Regions from separate parts of the Citrobacter tructae genome, predicted to be linked through region 1. Evidence: riboswitches for the same ligand, from Rfam matches in the RefSeq annotation. Region 1 holds a riboswitch; each other region holds the start of a gene.
What was found. Region 1 has a riboswitch for cobalamin ahead of E4Z61_RS02880 (cobyrinic acid a,c-diamide synthase CobB). Riboswitches for the same ligand answer to the same signal wherever they lie in the genome.
Positions count from the first base shown of each region.

Region 2: another riboswitch for cobalamin. It lies ahead of btuB (TonB-dependent vitamin B12 receptor BtuB); the one in region 1 lies ahead of E4Z61_RS02880 (cobyrinic acid a,c-diamide synthase CobB).
Region 3: another riboswitch for cobalamin. It lies ahead of E4Z61_RS06805 (ABC transporter substrate-binding protein); the one in region 1 lies ahead of E4Z61_RS02880 (cobyrinic acid a,c-diamide synthase CobB).

Region 1 covers NZ_CP038469.1:483,558-491,368, forward strand. Annotated here, with positions in the region: gene pduC (propanediol dehydratase large subunit PduC) at 1-104, opposite strand, end outside; gene pduB (propanediol utilization microcompartment protein PduB) at 123-935, opposite strand; gene pduA (propanediol utilization microcompartment protein PduA) at 935-1,216, opposite strand; gene pduF (propanediol diffusion facilitator PduF) at 1,742-2,551, shown strand; gene pocR (transcriptional regulator PocR) at 2,754-3,665, shown strand; cobalamin riboswitch at 3,994-4,168, shown strand; gene E4Z61_RS02880 (cobyrinic acid a,c-diamide synthase CobB) at 4,258-5,637, shown strand; gene cbiB (adenosylcobinamide-phosphate synthase CbiB) at 5,634-6,593, shown strand; gene E4Z61_RS02890 (cobalt-precorrin-8 methylmutase) at 6,604-7,236, shown strand; gene cbiD (cobalt-precorrin-5B (C(1))-methyltransferase CbiD) at 7,233-7,811, shown strand, end outside.
Region 2 covers NZ_CP038469.1:3,170,835-3,178,645, reverse strand. Annotated here, with positions in the region: gene argH (argininosuccinate lyase) at 1-1,304, shown strand, start outside; gene oxyR (DNA-binding transcriptional regulator OxyR) at 1,557-2,474, shown strand; gene sthA (Si-specific NAD(P)(+) transhydrogenase) at 2,457-3,857, opposite strand; gene fabR (HTH-type transcriptional repressor FabR) at 4,049-4,684, shown strand; gene E4Z61_RS15880 (YijD family membrane protein) at 4,700-5,059, shown strand; gene trmA (tRNA (uridine(54)-C5)-methyltransferase TrmA) at 5,110-6,210, opposite strand; cobalamin riboswitch at 6,326-6,521, shown strand; gene btuB (TonB-dependent vitamin B12 receptor BtuB) at 6,587-7,811, shown strand, end outside.
Region 3 covers NZ_CP038469.1:1,282,684-1,290,494, reverse strand. Annotated here, with positions in the region: gene E4Z61_RS06810 (FecCD family ABC transporter permease) at 1-597, opposite strand, end outside; gene E4Z61_RS06805 (ABC transporter substrate-binding protein) at 663-1,715, opposite strand; cobalamin riboswitch at 1,917-2,144, opposite strand; gene E4Z61_RS06800 (GNAT family N-acetyltransferase) at 2,388-2,903, opposite strand; gene dauA (C4-dicarboxylic acid transporter DauA) at 3,010-4,662, opposite strand; gene prs (ribose-phosphate diphosphokinase) at 4,814-5,761, opposite strand; gene ispE (4-(cytidine 5'-diphospho)-2-C-methyl-D-erythritol kinase) at 6,028-6,879, opposite strand; gene lolB (lipoprotein insertase outer membrane protein LolB) at 6,876-7,499, opposite strand; gene hemA (glutamyl-tRNA reductase) at 7,711-7,811, shown strand, end outside.

The DNA of each region.
Region 1 (7,811 bases):
TTCGGGCTTTCCATCGCAATGAAGCCTTCTTCGATCCACTCCTTAACGAAGCCGTCCTGATTCACAGGGCGTTTCGCCAGTGCTTCAAATCTTTTCGATCTCATGAATCAGCCTCACGGGTATCAGATGTAGGACGGACGATCGTTTTTCGGTTCTGAGCCGAGGGTCGCGAGTACGGTTTTACCGATTTCGCGCGCGGAGATGACGGCCTGGCGTACGGCGCCAGAGTCACCGGAAATAACCAGAATGGCTTCGTTACTGAAGCTGGTGCCATGGGCCGGGGAGCTATAAGCCACAACTTCTACGTTGGCCGATTTCAGTGCGGTATCGGCCATCAGTACACCAACGGATGCCGGTGCACCGACGATCACGCCACAGGCACGGCCAATGGGTGCGCCAAAGGCTTTTTCCAGCGCATAGCTGGCACGTGCGGTGTATTGCATTTCGATGTGACCGGCTTCATTGGCGTAGACATCGCCGAATGTGCGATCCAGTTCTTTCAGTGCGACTTCAATCCCGCGTTTTACGTCGGAAACATCGTTGCCGCCCAGGATAATCAGCGAACCATGGCCCGCGCCGCCTTTGGTATCACGGGGAAGCTCAATACTCACCACTTCAGTATTGGTGGCTTTTACCGCTTCATCGGCGGCCATGATATGTGGGCCTGCGCCGGTACGGGCGCCAAGGATGCCAATGGAGCGATAGCGTTTTTCAAGTTTCATCGCGTCCAGTAAGGCGCTGTCGACGTTTGCGATTACCAGGCCGACGGTGTCGCCAATCGCGGTGCCGACAAATTCCGTTAAACTGCAGCTCTTCTCTGCCATAGCCGTCTCTCGTATTGGATGATTGTTTTCAGGGATAGCCTTGTGTTCCGGCGTTGCCACACGAGCAATCACCTGCGCCATGATCTGTTCAACCAGCTCATTGCTGCTCATCAGCTAATTCCCTTCGGTAAGATTTTCTCGACATCGGTATGAGGGCGTGGGATCACGTGTACGGCTTTCACTTCACCCACGTTACGTGCGGCAGCGGCACCTGCATCTGTTGCAGCCTTTACCGCGCCAACATCACCACGAACAATCACGGTGATCAGTCCTGAACCTATTTTTTCGTAGCCGACCAGCATCACATTGGCTGACTTCACCATTGCATCTGCGGCCTCTATGGCTGCAGTTAAGCCTTTGGTTTCTACCATTCCTAACGCTTCTTGTTGCATAAAGACCTCGCCTGGGTTGTCCCGATTTTCATGACTATAAAAAGAAGCGAGGAAAAAGAATGGCTGACTTGAAGATGAGAGTGAAAAAATAGTGAGTGAGTAGTGTTATAAAATTGCTGGAAAATTATCTATGATTTTGTTTTTTAATGTGTTTTTTGATTTTTTTAATGTGAATATTTAGCTATGTCAATACCAGATTTACATTTTTTGTAGTGACAAAATAAATATCATTTGCTATGTGGGAAAAATGAATTTGTGATGTTTGTTTGAAAACGAGAATCTGCTATTAGCAATATTTTATTATTTTTATAATGCGTTTTAAATAGGGTTAATGCCCGTTTTTGTTGACTGTTTTAATAAGGTTGATAGCAAAAATTTGCTATCACTACACGATTTTAAAAAGGCTGTGATACTCAGGTTGCCAACAATTTGCCGATTGCTCTTTTTATAGTAAGCCTTGAAGTACTCTACTGCCAGCAGGGAGTCCGCTGGTACAGACACGAACTCTGCTTAGAAGGTGTCACAATGAATGATTCACTAAAAGCACAATGCATTGCCGAGTTTTTAGGTACCGGGCTGTTTCTGTTTTTTGGCATTGGATGTCTGAGCGCCCTTAAGGTGGCCGGTGCGAGTTTAGGGCTTTGGGAGATATGCATCATTTGGGGGCTCGGGATCTCGCTGGCGGTCTACCTGACTGCCGGAATATCTGGAGCACACCTCAATCCAGCCATTACCATTGCACTATGGCTGTTTGCCTGTTTCCCTGGGCGCAAAGTTTTACCTTATACGGTCGCGCAAGTGGCGGGTGCCTTTGGCGGTGCGTTGCTGGCCTATCTGCTGTATGGCAGTTTATTTATTGAGTATGAGACGGCTAATCATATGGTACGGGGTAGCCTGGAGAGCCTGCAGCTTGCCAGTATTTTTAGTACCTATCCGGCGACAGCACTTAGCGTATGGCAAGCGGCGCTGGTAGAGGTAGTGATCACGTCCATTCTGATGGGCATGATTATGGCATTGACGGATGATGGCAATGGTGTTCCTAAAGGACCGCTCGCCCCATTGCTGATTGGTATCCTGGTTGCCGTCATCGGTGCATCTACGGGTCCGCTCACTGGATTTGCCATGAATCCGGCGCGTGATTTTGGTCCTAAGTTGTTCGCCTGGTTTGCCGGATGGGGAGATGTTGCGATGACAGGAGGACGAGATATTCCATACTTCATCGTCCCAATTGTTGCCCCCATCATTGGTGCTTGTGCAGGAGCAGCAATTTATCGTTATTTTATTGGCAAAAATTTACCGTGTAATACTTGTAAGCTGGAGGAAAACGAGAACTAGCTTCATGGAAAATGTGTATTTTTGAAATGTAAAAACTGATTTCGTGATCCGGTTTCCTGAACTACTTAAAAAGTCTCCCCACAATGGGAGACTTTTGTTATGGTCCATTACGCCTTTTATCATTGCTTTGGATTGCGAGATGAAAAGCGAATGTAAATAATATGTTTTGTTTATAACAATAAATTAACTGAGAGGTTTTATCATGATTTCTGCGAGTGCCCTGAACTCAGAACTCATTAATAAAATCGCACAGGATTTTGCGCAAGCCACCAGTTTGGCTGTTGTGGTGGTCAATATTCACGGTGATGAGATTTCTGAGCTCTTTAATTTTACCCCTTTTTGCCAGTTGATGCGCCAACACCCACAGCACAGTACTCGATGCCGTATGAGCGATCGTTGTGGAGGACTTGAGGCATCAAAATCAGACCAGCCATGCATTTATCGCTGTCATGCAGGCCTTACCGATTTTTCTATCCCTTTGGTGATTGCGGGGCATCTGGTTGGGTTTGTGTTATGTGGTCAGGTGCGCTTAAGCAATGATGTGGGTCTGGTTGATATTTTGAATGTTGATGACCGTTGGCAGGCCGATCCCGAACTGGTTAATGAATTTCGTAATGTTCCAGAGATGGACTACTCTCGGGTCATCGCCTCTGCAGATTTATTGAAGCTTATTGTGGAAAATTGTCTTAAAAAACAATTGAATTTTTTTGTTATTAAAGACAGTCCACAACAGTCGGAGTCGGTGCGTCCTGCCCGTAATCCGACCCCCCATGACAGTAAAATGAAAAAAGCGCTGCGCTACATTGACGCACATTTATCGGATGAGCTTCGCCTTGAAGATGTCGCTTCGCATGTTTATCTCAGCCCGTATTATTTCAGCAAACTGTTCAAAAAATATCAGGGGATTGGTTTTAATGCCTGGGTAAACCAACAGCGAATGGCAAGTGCTAAAGAATTGCTCTGTCACAGTGACTGGAGCATCGCCAGCATTGCGCGAAATTTAGGCTTTTCGCAAACCAGTTATTTTTGCAAAGTTTTCCGTCAGACGTATCAGGTGACGCCGCAGGCTTTTCGCCAACAAATTAATGTTGTTTCGTCCGAAGAATCAGCATAAATAGCAATAATTTGCTATTGCCGATTTTTGATATCGTTCTGTATGTCCGTCATTATAAAATGAAAAATAAGGATAGCAGACAATAAATTGTCATAGCGCAACAAAGTAATAGTATCGGAAGGATAAACTGCACCAGTTTTTATTTTTGTGATGAGATACAGTGTCTGTATGAATGACTTTCTTTATTATAAATTGAAACTTTCATTCGGAATGCAGACATGAGAATAAGCTTAATGACGCCATAACATTGGCTGAATGAGCGCATGAAAATATTAAAAATGAATTTTTATCATGAGGTGTGATAATTCATCTCATGACTGGAGCTAAATAGGCTCCTGAGCTGACAGGTTTGCCACGTTTGTGGCAGGGAAGGGGGTGAGAATCCCCCGCAGCCCCCGCTGCTGTGATGCTGACGACCCCGTATAGACCACTGATCGCAAGATTGGGAAGGACGGGCGAGAATGACGCTAAGCCAGAAGACCTGCCTGTCAGTGACTACCAACAACTTCGGTGGGAAGTGGGTTGCTCAGATGCACACAGTCGAAAAGACTGGGTATCTCTACACCCCTACCACCCTGAACAGGATCAGGGTATGGCGGCTAATTTTCGCGCGTTTGTTCTTGCAGGTACCGGAAGCGGCTGTGGCAAAACCACCGTGACGCTGGGCTTGTTGAGTGTGTTGAAAAAACGCGGGTTGCGCGTCCAGCCTTGCAAAGTAGGTCCTGATTATCTAGATACCGGCTGGCATACCGCAGTATGCGGCACGGCTTCCCGCAATCTTGATAGCTTCATGATTCCCGCCCCCACGTTGAACGCCATATTTTGTGAGCAGATGCAACAGGCGGATATCGCCGTCATTGAAGGCGTCATGGGGCTCTATGACGGCTATGGTACGGATCCCAACTATTGCAGTTCCGCCGCGATGGCTAAACAGCTGGGCTGTCCGGTCATTTTGCTGGTGGACGGTAAAGCGGTCTCAACGTCAATTGCTGCAACGGTAATGGGGTTCCAGCATTTTGATCCAACGCTCAACATTGCCGGTGTGATTGTTAACCGGGTAAACAGCGAAACGCATTACCAGTTACTCAAGGTCGCGATTGAACGTTACTGTTCGGTACCGGTATTGGGCTATGTTCCCCGTGTGGATGGCGTCACGCTGCCCGAACGTCATCTGGGATTAGTCACCGCGCGTGAGTCGATAGTAAACCAGCTGCCGTGGCAGGAATTTGCCGCGACGCTCGAGCAAACGCTGGATATCGACGCGCTGCTTGCGTTAAGCCAGTTAGACACCCTCCCCGTGGGCGAATGGCCCGCACTTCCCGCTGCTGATGCCGGAGTAGGGCTGACGCTTGCCATTGCCGATGACGAAGCATTCAACTTCTATTATCCGGATAACATTACGCTACTGGAACGCGCGGGTATCAACATTGTCCGTTTTAGCCCATTGCACGACAGCCGTTTACCGGACTGTCAGATGATCTGGCTAGGAGGTGGATACCCTGAGCTTCACGCCGCAAAACTTGCCCTAAATTCCGCCATGCTGGCGCAGTTGCGCGCGGCGCATCAGCGTGGCGTGGCTATTTATGCGGAGTGCGGTGGTCTGATGTACCTCGGTAGCTCTCTGGAAGATAGCGACGGCAATACCTGGCCGATGGCGGATATCATTCCCGGCCACAGCAAAATGGGCAAGCGCCTGACCCGATTTGGCTACTGTGAAGCGCAGGCCGAACAGCAAACCTTGCTGGCCGCACCCGGTGAAGTGCTGCGCGGGCATGAATTTCACTATTCCGATTTTACCGCTCAAACCCAGGCCGTGATGAATTGTCGTAAAGTTCGCGATGGCAAAACGTTACAGGCATGGTCCGGCGGCTGGCAGGTCGGTAATACATTCGCCAGCTATCTGCATGTTCATTTTGCTCAGCGCCCTGAGATGCTCAATCACTGGTTGGCTGCCGCGAGGAGCGTGCTATGACACTGCTCGCGTGGTGTGTCGCCTGGCTGCTTGATTTTATCATTGGCGATCCGCAGAACTGGCCGCATCCGGTACGCTGGATTGGCAATCTTATTTCCGCCGTGCAGCGCCTGGTACGCCGCTATTGTCATAGCGACAGTATGCTGCGTGTCGGTGGCGCAGTGATGTGGGTGGTGGTGGTCGGACTGACCTGGGCTGTGTCCTGGGGAGTACTTGCACTGGCGCAATCCATTCATCCCTGGCTTGGTTGGGGTGTCGAGGTGTGGATGATTTTTACCGTGCTGGCGGGACGCTGTCTGGCCAACGCTGCCTATGATGTCGAACGTCCGCTGCGCGCCAATGATCTCGCGGAAAGCCGGGAAAAACTCTCCTGGATTGTGGGACGAGATACCTCCCAATTACAGCCAAAACAGATCAATCGCGCCGTGGTGGAAACCGTCGCTGAAAACACCGTTGACGGCATCATTGCCCCGCTGTTCTTTTTGTTCCTTGGCGGCGCGCCTTTGGCAATGGCTTATAAGGCCGTGAACACGCTGGATTCCATGGTGGGCTACAAACATGAAAAGTACCGCGCTATCGGTATGGTTAGTGCTCGTCTGGACGATGTTGCGAACTTTATTCCTGCCCGGTTGAGCTGGCTGCTGCTGGGTGTGGCTGCATTTTTGTGCCGTAAAGACGGCTCGCGCGCTTTACAGATTGGCTGGCGCGATCGCTACAACCACAGCAGCCCTAACTGTGCGTGGTCGGAGGCATCTGTTGCCGGGGCATTAGGCATTCGACTGGGTGGTCCTAACGACTACTTTGGCGAGCGCGTTGAGAAGCCGTGGATAGGTGACGCACAACGTGACATTTCAGTAGACGACATTTCCCAAACGATACGATTGATGTGGGTAGCATCGACCTTGGCCCTGGCGCTGTTTATCGCGCTGCGGTGGCTGTTGGTCGGTGTCGCCTGAGGACAAAACGATGCAATACATTCAGCAACCCCAGGCGATTGAAGCCAAAAGTTTCGACATCATTGGCGAGATTATTTGTGAAACCCGCCCGGACTACCAGTTTGCCAGTCCGCTGCATGAGGCCATCATCAAGCGGGTTATTCACACCACCGCTGACTTCGACTGGCTGGACATTTTGTGGTTTTCCAGTGATGTGCTGGAGCAGTTTTGTGCAGCGTTAAGCCGCCCAAGCGTGATTTACACCGATACCACGATGGCCCTTTCTGGGATCAATAAAACGTTGTTGGCAAAATTTGGCGGTGAATGCCGCTGCTACATCAGCGACCCGCGTGTCGTGCGTTCGGCAAAAGAACAGGGGATCACCCGTTCGATGGCGGCAGTCGACATAGCCGTAACGGAAGAGGGCGAAAAGCTGTTTGTTTTCGGCAATGCGCCGACGGCGCTATTTCGTCTGCTGGAACATGATGTTGCCGTGAGCGGCGTGGTAGGTGTACCGGTAGGGTTTGTCGGCGCTGAGGAATCAAAGGATGCGCTGACTCAAAGCAATCTACCGGCCATTGCTGCGTTAGGGCGCAAAGGGGGAAGCAACGTCGCTGCCGCCATCGTCAACGCCATGCTCTATCACATGCAGGGGGCGCGATGAGCGACCAGCCCTTTGACGCACCGGTATGGCACAACGGTAAAGCGCTGCGCAAAGGGTACACCACCGGATCGTGTGCGACGGCGGCCGCCAAAGTGGCTGCACTGATGGTGTTGCGTCAGCATTTGATCCATCAGGTTTCTATTGTTACACCGTCCGGGGTCACGCTATGCCTGAACGTTGAGTCGCCGCACATTGAAGGACAGCAGGCGATTGCTGCCATTCGCAAAGACGGTGGCGATGATGTAGACGCCACCCATGGGATGCTTATTTTTGCCCGCGTGACGTTAGACGATAGCGGAGAGATCAGCTTACAGGGTGGTGAAGGCGTCGGCACGGTCACTCGCAAAGGAATTGGTCTGCCGGTGGGCAGTTCGGCGATTAATCGCACGCCGCGTCAGACCATAGAGTCAGCGGTTCGCGAGGCGATCGGCCCCAATCGCGGGGCTCAGATTGAAATTTTTGCGCCAGAAGGTGAAGTACGGGCGCAAAAAACCTACAACTCGCGGTTGGGTATTCTGGGCGGTATTTCCATTATTGGTACCACCGGTATCGTTACGCCAATGTCAGAGGAGAGT
Region 2 (7,811 bases), 2.2 Mb from region 1:
GTTTTGACTACCGCCTGGCAGAACAGGATATTGTCGGCTCTGTGGCCTGGTCCAAAGCGTTGGTAACGGTTGGTGTACTGACAGCCGATGAACAGCTACAGCTGGAAGAGGCGCTGAACAATCTGCTGGAAGAGGTGCGCCTCGACCCACAGCAGATCCTGCAGAGCGATGCGGAAGATATTCACAGTTGGGTAGAAGGTAAGCTCATCGAAAAAGTCGGTCAGCTGGGTAAAAAACTGCATACCGGACGTAGCCGCAATGATCAGGTGGCAACCGACCTTAAACTGTGGTGCAAAGACACGGTGCTTGAGTTGCTGTCTGCTAACCGTCAGTTGCAAAGTGCGCTGGTCGATACCGCGCAAAATAACCAGGACGCCGTCATGCCGGGCTACACTCACCTGCAGCGTGCGCAGCCGGTGACATTTGCACACTGGTGTCTGGCTTATGTCGAAATGTTGGCACGTGATGAGAGCCGCCTGCAGGATGCGCTTAAGCGCCTGGATGTTAGCCCGTTAGGCTGCGGTGCGCTGGCCGGTACGGCGTATGAAATCGATCGTGAGCAACTGGCCGGTTGGCTGGGCTTTGCCTCGGCAACCCGCAACAGTCTGGACAGCGTGTCCGATCGTGACCACGTGCTGGAGTTACTCTCTGACGCCTCTATCGGTATGGTGCACCTGTCGCGCTTCGCTGAAGATCTGATTTTCTTCAATACCGGTGAAGCCGGTTTTGTGGAGTTGTCCGATCGCGTAACGTCCGGTTCATCATTAATGCCGCAGAAGAAAAATCCGGATGCGCTGGAGCTGATCCGTGGCAAATGTGGCCGCGTACAAGGCGCGCTGACCGGCATGATGATGACGCTGAAAGGGCTGCCGCTGGCGTATAACAAAGATATGCAGGAAGACAAAGAAGGGGTATTCGACGCGCTTGATACCTGGCTGGACTGCCTGCATATGGCGGCACTGGTGCTGGATGGTATTCAGGTGAAACGTCCACGTTGTCAGGAAGCTGCGCAGCAGGGCTATGCCAACGCCACTGAGTTGGCAGATTATCTGGTGGCCAAAGGGGTTCCTTTCCGTGAAGCGCACCATATCGTGGGCGAAGCGGTGGTCGAGGCCATTCGTCAGGGCAAACCGCTGGAAGCACTTTCACTGACTGATTTGCAAAAATTCAGCGCGGTGATTGGCGATGACGTCTACCCGATCCTCTCATTGCAGTCGTGCCTTGATAAGCGTGCGGCAAAAGGTGGCGTTTCACCGCAGCAGGTCGCGCAGGCGATCGATTACGCGAAGGCTCGTCTGGCATAAATTGAGTGGTAATGATTCGAGCCTGGCATCACGCCAGGCTTTTTTATGCAAAAAAAAAGCGGACCACAGGGTCCGCAAAAGTTCACGTTGGCTTTAGTTATTTCGAGTATTAGAACGGACAGTAGCTTCAAGGGTTAAAGGGGTACCGTTCCGTTTCTGTGGTGCATTATTAAACAGAATGCTTGATAGGGATAATCGTTCGTTGCTATGCTACCTATCGCTGCGAACTATCGTGGCAATGGAGGATGAATAATGAATATTCGTGATCTTGAATACCTGGTAGCACTGGCCGAACATCGTCACTTCCGACGAGCGGCAGACTCCTGTCACGTCAGCCAGCCAACGCTGAGTGGGCAAATCCGCAAACTCGAAGATGAGCTTGGCGTTATGCTGCTGGAGCGTACGAGTCGTAAAGTGCTGTTCACTCAGGCAGGTTTGCTGCTGGTGGATCAGGCGCGTACTGTGCTGCGCGAGGTCAAAGTGCTCAAGGAGATGGCAAGCCAACAGGGTGAGGCAATGTCTGGCCCGCTGCATATTGGTTTGATCCCAACAGTAGGACCTTACCTGCTGCCGCATATTATTCCCATGTTGCACCAGACCTTCCCGAAACTGGAAATGTACTTGCATGAAGCCCAAACGCATCAGCTGCTGGCGCAACTGGACAGCGGCAAACTCGACTGCGTGATTCTGGCGCTGGTGAAAGAGAGTGAAGCGTTTATCGAAGTACCGTTGTTTGATGAGCCGATGATGTTGGCGATCTATGAAGATCACCCATGGGCAAACCGCGACCGTGTACCGATGTCCGATCTTGCAGGTGAAAAACTGTTAATGCTGGAAGATGGTCACTGTTTGCGTGACCAGGCGATGGGATTCTGTTTTGAAGCCGGTGCTGATGAAGATACCCATTTCCGGGCAACCAGTCTGGAAACGCTGCGCAACATGGTGGCTGCAGGCAGTGGGATTACTTTACTGCCCGCGCTGGCTGTACCACCGGAGCGTAATCGTGACGGTGTGGTCTATGTGCCGTGCATTAAGCCTGAACCGCGTCGAACCATTGGTCTGGTGTACCGTCCGGGTTCGCCGCTGCGCAGCCGTTATGAACAGCTGGCAGAGGCCATCCGTGGTGCAATGGATGGCCATTTCGACAGCGCGTTAAAACAGGCGGTTTAAGCCGTTCAGCGCAGCTACCCGATAGGCTTCCGCCATGGTTGGGTAGTTAAAGGTGGTGTTAACGAAGTACTCTATGGTGTTACCACCACCTTTTTGCTCCATTATCGCCTGACCGATATGAATAATTTCGGCTGCGCGTTCGCCAAAGCAGTGGATCCCTAAAATCTCTTTGGTCTCCCGATGGAACAGGATCTTCAGCGTTCCGACACTCATCCCGACGATTTGTGCGCGAGCCAGATGTTTAAACTGAGCGCGGCCGACTTCGTAAGGGACTTTCATTGACGTCAGTTGCTGTTCAGTTTTACCGACGGAGCTGATTTCAGGAATGGTGTAAATTCCGGTCGGAATATCTTCGATCAGGTGCGCGGTGGCTTCACCTTTAACCAGTGCCTGAGCAGCGATACGGCCCTGATCGTAAGCTGCGGAGGCAAGGCTCGGATAACCGATCACATCCCCTACGGCATACACATGCGGCAGCGCCGTCTGGTACATGCTGTTCACTTTTAGCTGGCCGCGGCTGTCCGTCTTCAGGCCAATATTCTCCAGCGCTAACGAATCGGTGTTACCGGTACGACCGTTGGCATACAGCAGGCAATCGGCTTTCAGTTTTTTCCCGGATTTCAGGTGCATGATGACGCCATCATCGCAGCCTTCAATCTTCTCATACTCTTCGTTATGGCGAATAACCACGCCACTGTTCCAGAAGTGATAAGAGAGCGAGTCGGACATCTCCTGATCGAGGAAAGCCAACAGACGGTCGCGGGTGTTGATTAAATCAACTTTAACGTCCATTCCACGGAAGATCGATGCATATTCACAGCCAATTACGCCCGCACCATAGATCAGAACGTGGCGGGGTTCATGATGCAGACTGAGAATGGAATCGCTGTCGTAAACGCGCGGGTGTGAAAAATCGACATCAGTCGGGTGGTAGGGGCGCGAGCCGCAGGCAATGACAAATTTATCTGCCGTGAGCGTTTCCACGGTACCGTCGTGGCACTCCAGAGCAATGGTGTGTTCGTCAACAAAACGGGCATTGCCCTGCAAAATTTCGCAATGATTACGCTCATAAAACCCTTGCCGCATGCGCGTTTGCTGATTAATGACGTTATCGGCATGGTTAAGAATATCGGCAAAAGAAGAGCGCAGGAGTCGGGAATGATCGCTGTAGAGTGGGTTCTGATTGAATTCAATGATACGGCTGACTGCGTGGCGGAGCGCTTTAGACGGGATTGTGCCCCAGTGGGTACAGCCTCCGCCGACGTTATGATAGCGCTCAATAACGGCGACGCGCGCTCCTTGCTTAACCAGACCCATTGCAGCGCCTTCGCCGCCGGGGCCGGAACCTATTACTATTGCATCGTAATCGTAGGAATGTGACATGGTCAGGCTTACCTGTTCTTATACATAAAAGCAACAGAATAGTAACATCGTTGTTGGGATAACCCAATTATCGTTGTGCTTTTTTGCGAAGTCGAAGCACAAACTGCGCGTAAACAATCATTCACAAAGCCATGCCAACCACCTAATCTCTGGTATAGTGCCAGCAAGGTATAAGGAAGGATTCAGACATCGTGATGGGCGTTAGAGCGCAACAAAAAGAAAAAACCCGGCGTTCGCTGGTCGAAGCTGCATTTAGTCAATTGAGCGCAGAGCGAAGTTTTGCCAGCCTCAGTTTACGAGAAGTTGCTCGTGAAGCGGGCATTGCGCCAACCTCATTTTATCGCCATTTTCGCGATGTGGATGAACTCGGCCTGACGATGGTGGATGAGAGTGGCCTGATGCTACGCCAGTTGATGCGCCAGGCGCGTCAACGCATCGCCAAGGGCGGCAGTGTGATCCGCACCTCGGTCTCAACATTTATGGAGTTCATCGGCAACAATCCTAACGCCTTCCGTTTATTATTGCGCGAGCGGTCTGGAACCTCCGCGGCGTTTCGTGCCGCAGTGGCTCGCGAAATTCAGCATTTTATTGCGGAACTTGCGGACTATCTGGAACTCGAAAACCATATGCCTCGTGCGTTTACTGAAGCACAAGCCGAAGCCATGGTGACGATTGTTTTCAGTGCGGGGGCAGAAGCGCTGGATGTTGGCGCCGAACAGCGTCGACAACTGGAAGAGCGGCTGGTATTGCAATTGCGCATGATCGCCAAAGGCGCATTTTACTGGTATCGCCGCGAACAAGAGAAGATGACGCATCACTCCGAGTAACGAGAAGGACGAGCAATGAAACAGTCAGGTCAAGATAAAGGTACGCTGCTGCTGGCGCTAGTTGCTGGCTTATCGATCAATGGCACATTTGCGGCGCTGTTTAGCTCCATTGTGCCATTCTCCGTATTCCCGATTATTTCGCTGGTGCTGACAGTTTACTGTCTGCATCAACGTTACCAGAATCGCACCATGCCTGTGGGATTACCGGGCCTGGCTGCCGCCTGTTTTATCCTCGGCGTTCTGTTATACAGCACAGTGGTGCGCGCGGAATACCCGGATATCGGCTCTAACTTCTTCCCGGCTGTACTGTCGGTAATTCTGGTGTTCTGGATCGGCTTTAAGGTGCGTAACCGTAAGCAGGAAATTGCGGAATAACGTGAAGTAGCCGGATGGCGTCGTAAACGCAGGATCCGGCCTATAAAAAATCACTTCGCGGTCAGTAACACCCCGCACTCCATATGGTGCGTATACGGGAACTGATCGAACAGCGCCAGACGTGACACATTGTGCGTCTGGCTCAACGTTTCCAGATTCTTACACAGCGTCTCCGGGTTGCAGGAGATGTACAGAATATGCGGATACGCCTGCACCATTTTCTCCGTTTCGCTGTCCAGGCCGCTGCGCGGTGGGTCAACGAAAATGGTTTCACACTGGTAACTCTTCAGATCGATGCCCTGCAAACGGTTGAACTCACGTACGCCGTTCATCGCTTGAGTGAACTCTTCGGCCGCCATGCGAATAATTTGTACATTATCAATATTGTTAGCCGCAATGTTGTACTGTGCTGCAGCAACGGATGGCTTGGCGATTTCGGTAGCCAATACGCGGTTGAAGTTCTGCGCCAGCGCTAGCGAGAAGTTGCCGTTACCGCAGTACAGCTCAAGCAGATCGCCTTGTGAACCTTTGGTGACATCAATCGCCCATTCCAGCATCTGAATATTCATGGCGGCATTCGGCTGCGTGAAGCTGTTCTCAACCTGGCGGTAGATAATCTCTTTACCCGCGACCGGCAATCGTTCGTCGATATAATCCTGATCCAATTCGATTTTGGTTTTGGTCGCCCGACCAATCAGATGCACGTTCAGATTCTTCGCACGCAGTGCATCCCGCAGCGCCTCGGCTTCCTGACGCCATTCGTCATCCAGCCTTTTATGGTACAGCATTGATATTACCGCCTGACCACTCAGGGTAGTGAGGTAATCAATCTGGAACAGTTTGTGGCGCAGGACGTGGTTATTGCGAACGCCTTCGATCATCGCCGTCATCAGCGTGTTGATGAGTTCGCTGGCTGCCGGAAAACTGTCGACGCGAATACGACTTTTGGTCTGGCTTTCGAACATGATGTGGTACAGGTCATCACCGTCGTGCCACAAACGGAACTCGGCGCGCATACGGTAATGGCTGACCGGCGAGCGAAACACTTCCGGAGCCCGATCAGTAAATGGCGTCATTAAGCTCTGCAAACGTGCCACTTTTTCGTCTAGCTGCGCGTCATACTGTTCTGTCGGAAGGTGTTCGGGGGTCATGATGCATCCTGAAAAATAAAAGTACGCGGGGATTGTAGGGATTGCTCAGTAGATGTCCAGTTATTGATGATTTCCGATATTGTGATGTGCGGTCTGGACAGTAGGTTGTAACAGACGGTAGCATCCGCGTTCCGGTCCTGTGAGTTAAAAGGGAATCCAGTGTAAATCTGGAGCTGACGCGCAGCGGTAAGGAAAGGTGAGATGAGAGCGTAAGCAGACACTGCCTGTGGGTGGGAAGTCTTCATTTCTTTTTATTCTATATCCTGAATAACCTTCCAAGCCCGAAGACCTGCCGGCTAACGTCGCATCTGGTTTTCATCATCGCGTACTATCGGTGGGACCTGCGGCATCCTTCTTATATTGTGGATGCTTTACAATGATTAAAAAATCATTGCTGCTGACGGCACTTTCCGTCGCGGCATTTTCTAGTTGGGCGCAGGACGCTAGCCTGGATACACTCGTCGTCACTGCGAACCGTTTTCAGCAGCCCCTTAGTGCCGTTCTTGCCCCCATTACTGTTGTTACGCGCCAGGATATCGATCGCTGGCAATCCACCTCTGTGAATGACGTTCTGCGTCGGCTGCCGGGTGTCGATATCGCGCAAAGCGGCGGTATGGGACAGAACTCGTCTATTTTTATTCGTGGGACCAATGCCAGCCATGTGCTGGTGCTGATTGACGGCGTGCGCCTGAACTTAGCGGGGGTGAGCGGCTCAGCCGATCTCAGCCAGTTCCCGGTATCACTGGTGCAACGTATAGAATACATTCGCGGGCCGCGTTCCGCTGTTTATGGTTCTGATGCGATTGGCGGTGTGGTGAATATCATTACCACGCGAGAAAAGCCGGGGACGGAATTGACCGCCGGTATGGGCAGTAATGGTTATCAGAATTACGATGTCTCAACCCAACAACAGTTAGGCGAGAATACGCGCGTTACGCTGATGGGGGATTATGCCTATACCAAAGGTTTTGATGTTGTCGCCTACGGCAGCACCGGTTCTCAGGCGCAGCCCGACAAAGATGGTTTCTTAAGTAAGACACTGTATGGCGCACTGGAACACAACTTCTCCGACACATGGAGCGGGTTTGTTCGTGGCTATGGCTATGATAACCGCACCAATTATGACTCCTACTATTCCCCCGGCTCGGCGCTTCTCGATACCCGCAAGCTCTACAGCCAGAGTTGGGATGCAGGGCTGCGTTTTAATGGCGAGCAAATCCAGTCGCAGCTGGTTTCCAGCTACAGCCACAGCAAAGACTACAACTATGATCCGGATTATGGCCGCTACGACTCCTCAGCAACCCTGGATGAGATGAAGCAATATAATGTTCAGTGGTCAAACAGCATGGTGGTGGGCCACGGTAACGTTGGCGCAGGCGTTGACTGGCAAAAGCAAACCACAGAGCCTGGCACCGGGTATGTCACGGACGGTTACGATCAGCGTAACACGGGCCTCTATCTGACCGGATTGCAACAGCTTGGCGACTTCACCTTTGAAGGTGCGGCGCGTAGCGACGACAACTCCGAGTTTGGTCGTCATGGAACATGGCAAACCAGCGCCGGATGGGCGTTTATTGACGGTTATCGCTTTATTGCGTCTT
Region 3 (7,811 bases), 800 kb from region 1:
GCCCCGCGCCTGCTCGGCATTGGCCGAGCGGGTAATGATGAGCGAGGTGATGGCATTAAACAGCTGCGAGCTGGCAATCCCGGCAAGAATGATTTGCGTGGTGGCAGAGCCGTGCTTTCCTCTGGCTGCCACAGCTAACAGCGCGACGAACAGAAATGCCGTCAGCGCGCCGATAAACGCACCGAGTGACATGCTAATAATTCCCGCACCCAGCCCGGTCAGTGCGATCAGCACCGCCCCCGTCGACGCCCCGGCAGAGATCCCCAGCAGATAAGGCTCGGCCAGCGCATTACGCAGCAAGGATTGCAGCACCACGCCGGAAACCGCCAGACAGGCGCCACAGCTGGCGGAGACCAGCGCGCGGGTCAGGCGATAATTCCAGATGATCCCGGCATCGAGTGCGTCCACCGCATATTGGCTGCCAAACAGGTGGTTTGCCAGCGTGTGGGTGACATGCCGCCACGGGATAAACGTTTCACCGATGGAAATCCCGGCCAGCAGCACCCCGCACATCACCATGCTGACCCACAGGCTGTGCAGCAGCGTCCGTTGGGTAAACTGACTTATCGCCCGACGCGTCCTGCGTAATTCGCTCATTCTTTATGGCTTTCCTGAGTGCGAAAGTGCGTGATGCCGGCACACGGCATCACGCATGACGAGGATTAGTGAGTGGTCTGAGGATGTGCCAGACCGTACTGCACCAGTGCATCGGCGAGTTTTTCCAGCCCGTCAATGGTTCTGATACCAGCATTCATGGTTTGCACATCTATCACCGGCAGGTGGTTTTCTTTAACCGCCGGGATCAGTCGAGTGACCGGGTCAGATTTGAGGTATTCCATTTTGACTTTCCAGTCATCCGCCGGGAAACGACGACGGCCCATTTCGCCAAGAACGATGACCGACGGACTGGCTTTAGCAATAGTTTCCCAGCCGACCGTCGGCCACTCCTCGGCGGAATCAATGACATTTTTTACCCCGAGGGTTTGTGCTATCCACGCGGCGGGGCCAAATTTACCCGCGACATAGGGATCAAGCTGCAGGTCGGCGCTGGAGAACCAGAAGACGGCAGAGACGTTATTGTCCATACCGGTGATTTTCGTTTTTGCAGCGGCCTCGCGGGCCTTGAGGCTGGCTATCAGTTCATCGCCTTTGTCCTGAACATCGAAGATTTTCGCCAGATCGGCAACTTCCTGGTAAACCATGGCGATATCAAACATGCCTTTACGCACGCCATCGCCGCCGTCTTCGTTATCTTTTGCGCAGTCGGCAGGGGCGGTATAAACCGGAACATTGAGTTCGCCAAATTGTTCGTAAGAGGCAACCGTACCCGCCGGGCCAATCTGCCATTCAAACTGGCTGGCAACCAGGTCCGGTTTTTTGGCGATAATGCCTTCAAAGCTGGGGATGTTTTGCGCGATGACTGCAATGTTGCTGTTTGCTGCCTGGAACTGTTCCGGTAGCGGACCAAACCACAGCGAGGTGCCAACCACGCGATCGATCAGACCCAAAGAATAGAGGATTTCAGTGCTGTTCTGTCCCACGGTGGTTACACGCTGCGGGGCTTTATTGAAGGTAATATCCCGACCACAATTTTTGATGGTCAACGGATATTGTGTCTTTGCCGCTGTAGCGATATTACTGGTCAGGAAAAGTGCCGCGCCAGTCAGCGCCAGAAGTGAATATTTGCAATAAGAAGAGGTAATGTCAGAATACATTATCATTGTCCCGTTGATGCCAGAATCTTAGCGTCTGGTCATTGTTTATTTCGCGGGACAGGCACATGACGATAGATGACATCTAATCATGAAATTCAGACAAGATAATATGAAAATAAAACATATTGTTGCCGGTTTGATCAGGAATCAAATTTTTTCATTCGTCAAATAAATCACCCCATGGACCATCCCGTCCACTCAATGTATAAAACCATGACAGCAGGTCTCCTGGCTCGCGGTAATCAGAATATCGGCCTTCCCATAAAAAATACTTTACAGTGACCTGTAGTGAATCATCACTACACAGGGATATTCAGCATCCGCTTACAGTTGCGGGGGCAGCTATGGCATAAGATTGAAATCATCCGCACCATATTCCGTTTCAAAATAATAAAAATGTTTTGAAATACTGTCGCGATGGACTGTAGCGGTATCCAATTATCACGTCAACCGCTTGAATCAGTAGGTATGCTTACCTTTTTACGATTAAACCCTTAAAATACAATTAGATATATTTTTTGTGTTAACTTCGATTTAACATTGATAACGAATATAAAAAAACTAAACGAGAATTATTTGATGTCGATCAACTAATACTTGCTCCGTGAAATAATCGAAGAATAAATAATAAGGACTGCTAAATAATTTAATTATTAGCTCTCTGTCACATTATTACGATTGTTTTTCCATATGCACGATTTGCTGTTCACCACCTTCATCAAAAAAAACGCTGAAATGATGACGCAACCAGAACTGATAACCTCCAGGTAAAAAGTGATGAGTGTGGAGATAGCACACTTTATATTGCTGATGGCGGCAAAAATGCTCTGCCAGAGCGACTAATTGGCTGCCAATACCTTGTCTACGGTAATCCAGTTCGACATAACAACGACAGATTTCAGCCGTTTCGGACAACATATAACGTCCTTTTAATGGGAGTATTCTGTCATCGTACTGACATACAGCCAGCGTGGCGATAAGTTGCTGTTGCGTATTCCAGACGCCGAGTAACAAATTTCTTTGCTGCTGAATATACTGGTGATTGATGCCAAATACATCTTCATGTGGATGGGGAAGTGGCTTATTGGCACTAAAGTAAAGATTCAAATGGCGGATAATAAACGACTGCACGGCCGGGATATCCGCCTCGGTAATTTCGCGAAAGATATATGTAGAATTAGGGGTCATCACTGTAGCTATCATCAGGAGTAGGGGAAATGATAATAGCAACTCAGAGAGGATTGCAGAAGTGAAGTGTGACCGACAGGCAAAGCCTGCCGGTCACTGCTAAACGTTAAATATCGGCCAGCGCGGCGTCGCGGTTCGGGAAGAACGCCAGACGGCCGGGAATAGGTTGGATACCCGCACGGGCCATGGTGCGCAGCGGCTGGAATTCCAAATTGCTGATACGTAATTCACAGCCTTCCGGCAGTCGTTTAACAAAGCGCTGGAAGGCATCCAGCCCACCGGCATCCAGCACCGGAACGGCATCCCACTTCAGAACGACGATGCGTTTGCCATCAAGACGAGACTCGAGATCGGTAAACAATCCCTCCGCGGCGGCAAAGAACAGCGGGCCAATTACGCGCAGTACCAGTATGTCGTCCGGTACAGCAACATTCACTGGCGCCAGACGCGTCATGCGCGCGATACGACGCATAAACAGCAACGAGGCAAGGACGATCCCCACGCTGATGGCGATCACCATATCAAACAGCACGGTCAGCGACATACACATCAACATCACGATGATGTCGTCTTTCGGCGCGTGGCGTAGCAAATCCACTACTTTGTGGGCTTCACTCATGTTCCACGCCACCATCAAAAGCAGTGCGGCCATGGCGGAAAGCGGTAACCAGGAGAGCCAGGGGGCTAATACCAGCAGTGCGAGGATCACCAGAATTGCGTGGATCACCGCAGAAATGGGCGAGGTAGCCCCGGCACGTACGTTAGCCGCAGAGCGGGCAATCGCGGCGGTGGCGGTAATGCCGCCAAAGAACGGCGCGACGATATTACCCAACCCCTGACCAATCAGCTCGCTGTTGGCTTTGTGCTTGGTGCCGGTCATACCGTCGAGCACCACGGCGCACAGCAGAGATTCAATCGCCCCCAGCATCGCCATCGAGAAGGCTGCGGGTAACAACGCCTGTAATGAACTCCAGCTCAGCGTAAAGTTGGACCCAGGCATATCCCATGGCAGTACCAGTTGCGGCAGTAACTGTGGAATACCGTTACCTTGCGAGCCATCGGCAAGAATGTAATGGAACTGAGACCCGATGGTCGCTACATGACCACCCGTCAGGTTAACGATACCCATCACCGCGCAGCCAGCCAGTAGAGCCGGGAGGTGACCGGGCAGGCGAATCCCCAGACGCGGCCAGAAAATCAGGATCGCCAGCGTGACTACGCCAATGGCGGCATCGCCAGGGTTAATGGTCGGCAGGGCCATGAACAGCGCCCCCACTTTTTGCAGATAGTGTTCCGGGACATGCGCCATCTGCAGTCCAAGAAAATCTTTAATCTGCATGGTACCGATGGTGATACCAATACCTGAGGTAAAGCCTAAGGTGACGGAGACGGGAATATATTCGATCAACCGACCAAAGCGGGCGAGGCCGAAAAGGATCAGGAATATCCCGGACATCAGCGTGGCAACCAGCAGGCCTGCCAGCCCGAACTGTTGCGAGACCGGATATAAAATCACCACGAAGGCGGCGGTTGGGCCAGAAACGCTAAAGCGTGAGCCACCGGTAAGGGCGATAACAATCCCGGCGACAGCTGCGGTATACAGGCCGTACTGTGGCGCAACGCCGCTGCCAATTGCCAACGCCATTGCCAGCGGAATAGCAATAATCCCCACGGTTATCCCGGCGATCAGATCACGGGTAAAGCGCGAGGCGGTATATTTTTCTTTCCAACAAGCGTCAATGAGGGCGCGGAAAGGCATCACATGTGAGGAAAATAGTCTGTTCACAATAATGTTTCATCCATGAGCGCATCATCTATCTAGAAAATGATAGTTGAAGTTGGCATAAATCATACAAATAAGTAAAACGGATAAAAAAACCCGCCGCAGCGGGTTTTTGAGCCGGGCTCGATTAATGTTCGAACATGGCAGAGATGGATTCTTCGTTGCTGATACGACGAATCGCTTCGGCCAGCATACCCGACAGGGTCAACGTACGCACGTTTGGCAGTGCTTTGATTTCGTCGGTCAGTGGAATGGTGTCACAGACCACGACTTCATCAATCACTGAGTTGCGCAGGTTGTTTGCCGCATTGCCTGAGAAGATCGGGTGAGTCGCGTACGCAAATACGCGTTTGGCACCACGTTCTTTCAGTGCTTCTGCTGCTTTGCACAGCGTACCGCCGGTATCGATCATGTCATCAACCAGGACGCAGTCACGACCTGCAACGTCACCAATAATGTGCATCACCTGAGAAACGTTCGCACGTGGGCGACGTTTGTCGATGATAGCCATATCGGTATCGTTCAGCAGCTTAGCGATAGCGCGGGCACGCACGACGCCACCGATGTCCGGAGAAACCACAATCGGGTTGTCCAGGTTCAGCTGCAGCATGTCTTCTAACAGAATTGGGCTACCGAATACGTTATCAACCGGTACGTCAAAGAAGCCCTGGATCTGTTCAGCATGCAGGTCAACGGTGAGGACGCGGTCAACGCCAACGCTGGACAGGAAGTCCGCGACGACTTTTGCGGTAATCGGTACACGAGCGGAACGTACGCGACGATCCTGGCGTGCATAGCCGAAGTAAGGAATAACGGCGGTGATACGACCTGCGGAAGCACGGCGCAGAGCATCGACCATAACGACCAATTCCATCAGGTTGTCGTTAGTAGGGGCACAAGTGGACTGGATGATGAAAATATCACCACCGCGTACATTTTCATTAATTTGTACGCTGACTTCGCCGTCGCTAAAGCGACCTACAGCGGCGTCGCCGAGTGAAGTGTACAGGCGGTTGGCAATACGTTGTGCTAGTTCCGGGGTGGCGTTACCAGCAAAAAGCTTCATATCAGGCACGAGAAGAACCTCAGGCATGCGTCCATTGGTGGAAAGAATCTGCCGAAAACTGTGCGGGCCAGGCAGTATCCTCTCCAGGCGGTGTATTAAAGAGCGCGATGCAACGTCTGGAACAGGGTGACGTTGTCACCGAAACTCAGCTTGCCCGGCTTACTCGCCATCCTTCACGTTTCATGTGTGCTGGCATCAATTCCTCACACCAGTCACATACTTTTGTATGCGCCTGGCGATTCGTCATCTCGCCATCTTCCTGAAACCCGAGTGATTTAGAGTAACGCTCTGTGCAATGGGGAGAGGTTGACACCTTTCGCCACAAAGCCTTTGAGCCATTCCGGGGCTTGCTCAAGCACCTGGCGAGCACGAGACTCTGTATCAAATTCAGCAAAGACACAGGCCCCTGTACCAGTCAGGCGCGACGGCGCATATTCTAACAGCCAGGAAAGCGCCGCATCAACCTCGCGAAAACGTTTTCTTGCGATAACCTCGCAATCATTGCCGAATTCACATTTTAGTAACGTTTTTATTGACCTTTTTGGCGTGTTGCGCGGGAGTTCCGGGTCTTTAAAAATCACCGGCGTTGGAATACTGACGCCAGGATGAGCAACCAGGTACCATTTTTCCGGCGGATTAACCGGCGTGAGGATTTCTCCCACACCCTCGGCGAAGGCCGCATGTCCGCGTACGAATACCGGCACGTCGGCTCCCAAAATTAACCCAATGGTTGCCAGTTCATCGACGGACAGTCCGCACTGCCAGAGATGGTTCAGCGCCACAAGAATGGTGGCGGCATTCGATGAACCGCCCCCCAGGCCACCGCCCATTGGCAGACGCTTATCAATGCTGATGGCCGCGCCGCTACCGGCGGGCAAGCGTCCACTCTGTGCAGCGGTTTTCATCAGCAAACGCGCGGCGCGCACAATCAGGTTATCTTCATGCTCAACACCTGCAACCGGAGTAAGCAGATGAATGTCGCCGTCGTCGCGCACTTCAATGCTGATATCGTCGCCGTAATCGAGAAACTGAAACAGCGTCTGCAGCGTGTGATAACCATCTGCACGCTGTCCGGTAATGTATAAAAACAGATTCAGTTTTGCCGGAGAGGGCCAGTGGGTCATCATTTCACGATCCAGTTATCCATTTTCAGCTTAATGCGCTGGTCGCCGTCAGACAGTTCCATGTTCGCGGGCATCGCTGGCTGCGTTTTGCTGTCGTAGGCGCTGTAAACCACTTTCCAACTTTTGCCGTTCTGGCTGTAGTTCACTTCGCTCAGACGGTACTGTTCGTCGAGTTTGTAGTCGGTGGCATCGCCAGGCAGACCGAGGATCCACTGACGCAAGCTATCGAGCGGAATCGGCATGCCGGTCAGTTTGCCAATCATCTCTTCGGCGTCGTCGGCGGTGTAATGCTTACCTTTATTATCGACAAGCTCGACGTTGCCCGGCTGGGCTTTCAGTTCCAGTTCGGTACTGCCCAGCGGATTGGTCAACAGCAGACGATAGCGATCCTGACCGGTTTGTTGCCAGAAGAAGCGGGCATACACTTTCTGCTGGTCGGAAATATAGGCAAACGCGCCGCGAGTCTGATACTGGTGCAGCGCACGTACCTCCTGCTGGTGTTGGCGCCATTGCGGAGAGTCGGGGCTTTTGCCGGGACCTTTGGGCGCGTTGAGCGTACAGGCGGTGAGGACCAGGCTTGCCAGCGGCAACAGGCGGATCAGGCGAAAATCAGGCAGGGTCATAATGATGACAAATCCTTGAGATACGTTGCAGTTATAGTTCTTAATGCTAGCGCCGCTGTCTGACCTCGTCTACGTTCACGTTATCTTAAATCACTAAAATTTGTGCACTAAGCTATTACTCCAAAAGGGGGCAGTCTCTTTTATTGGCCGCACGCATCCTGTATGATGCCCGCAGTCTAACCTTATCAACGCTGGTACTATTCCCGCACACATGACCCTTTTAGCGCTTGGTATTAACCATAAAACGGCACCTGTATCGCTGCGAGAACGCGTAACGTTTTCGCCGGATACGCTCGATCAGGCGCTGGACAG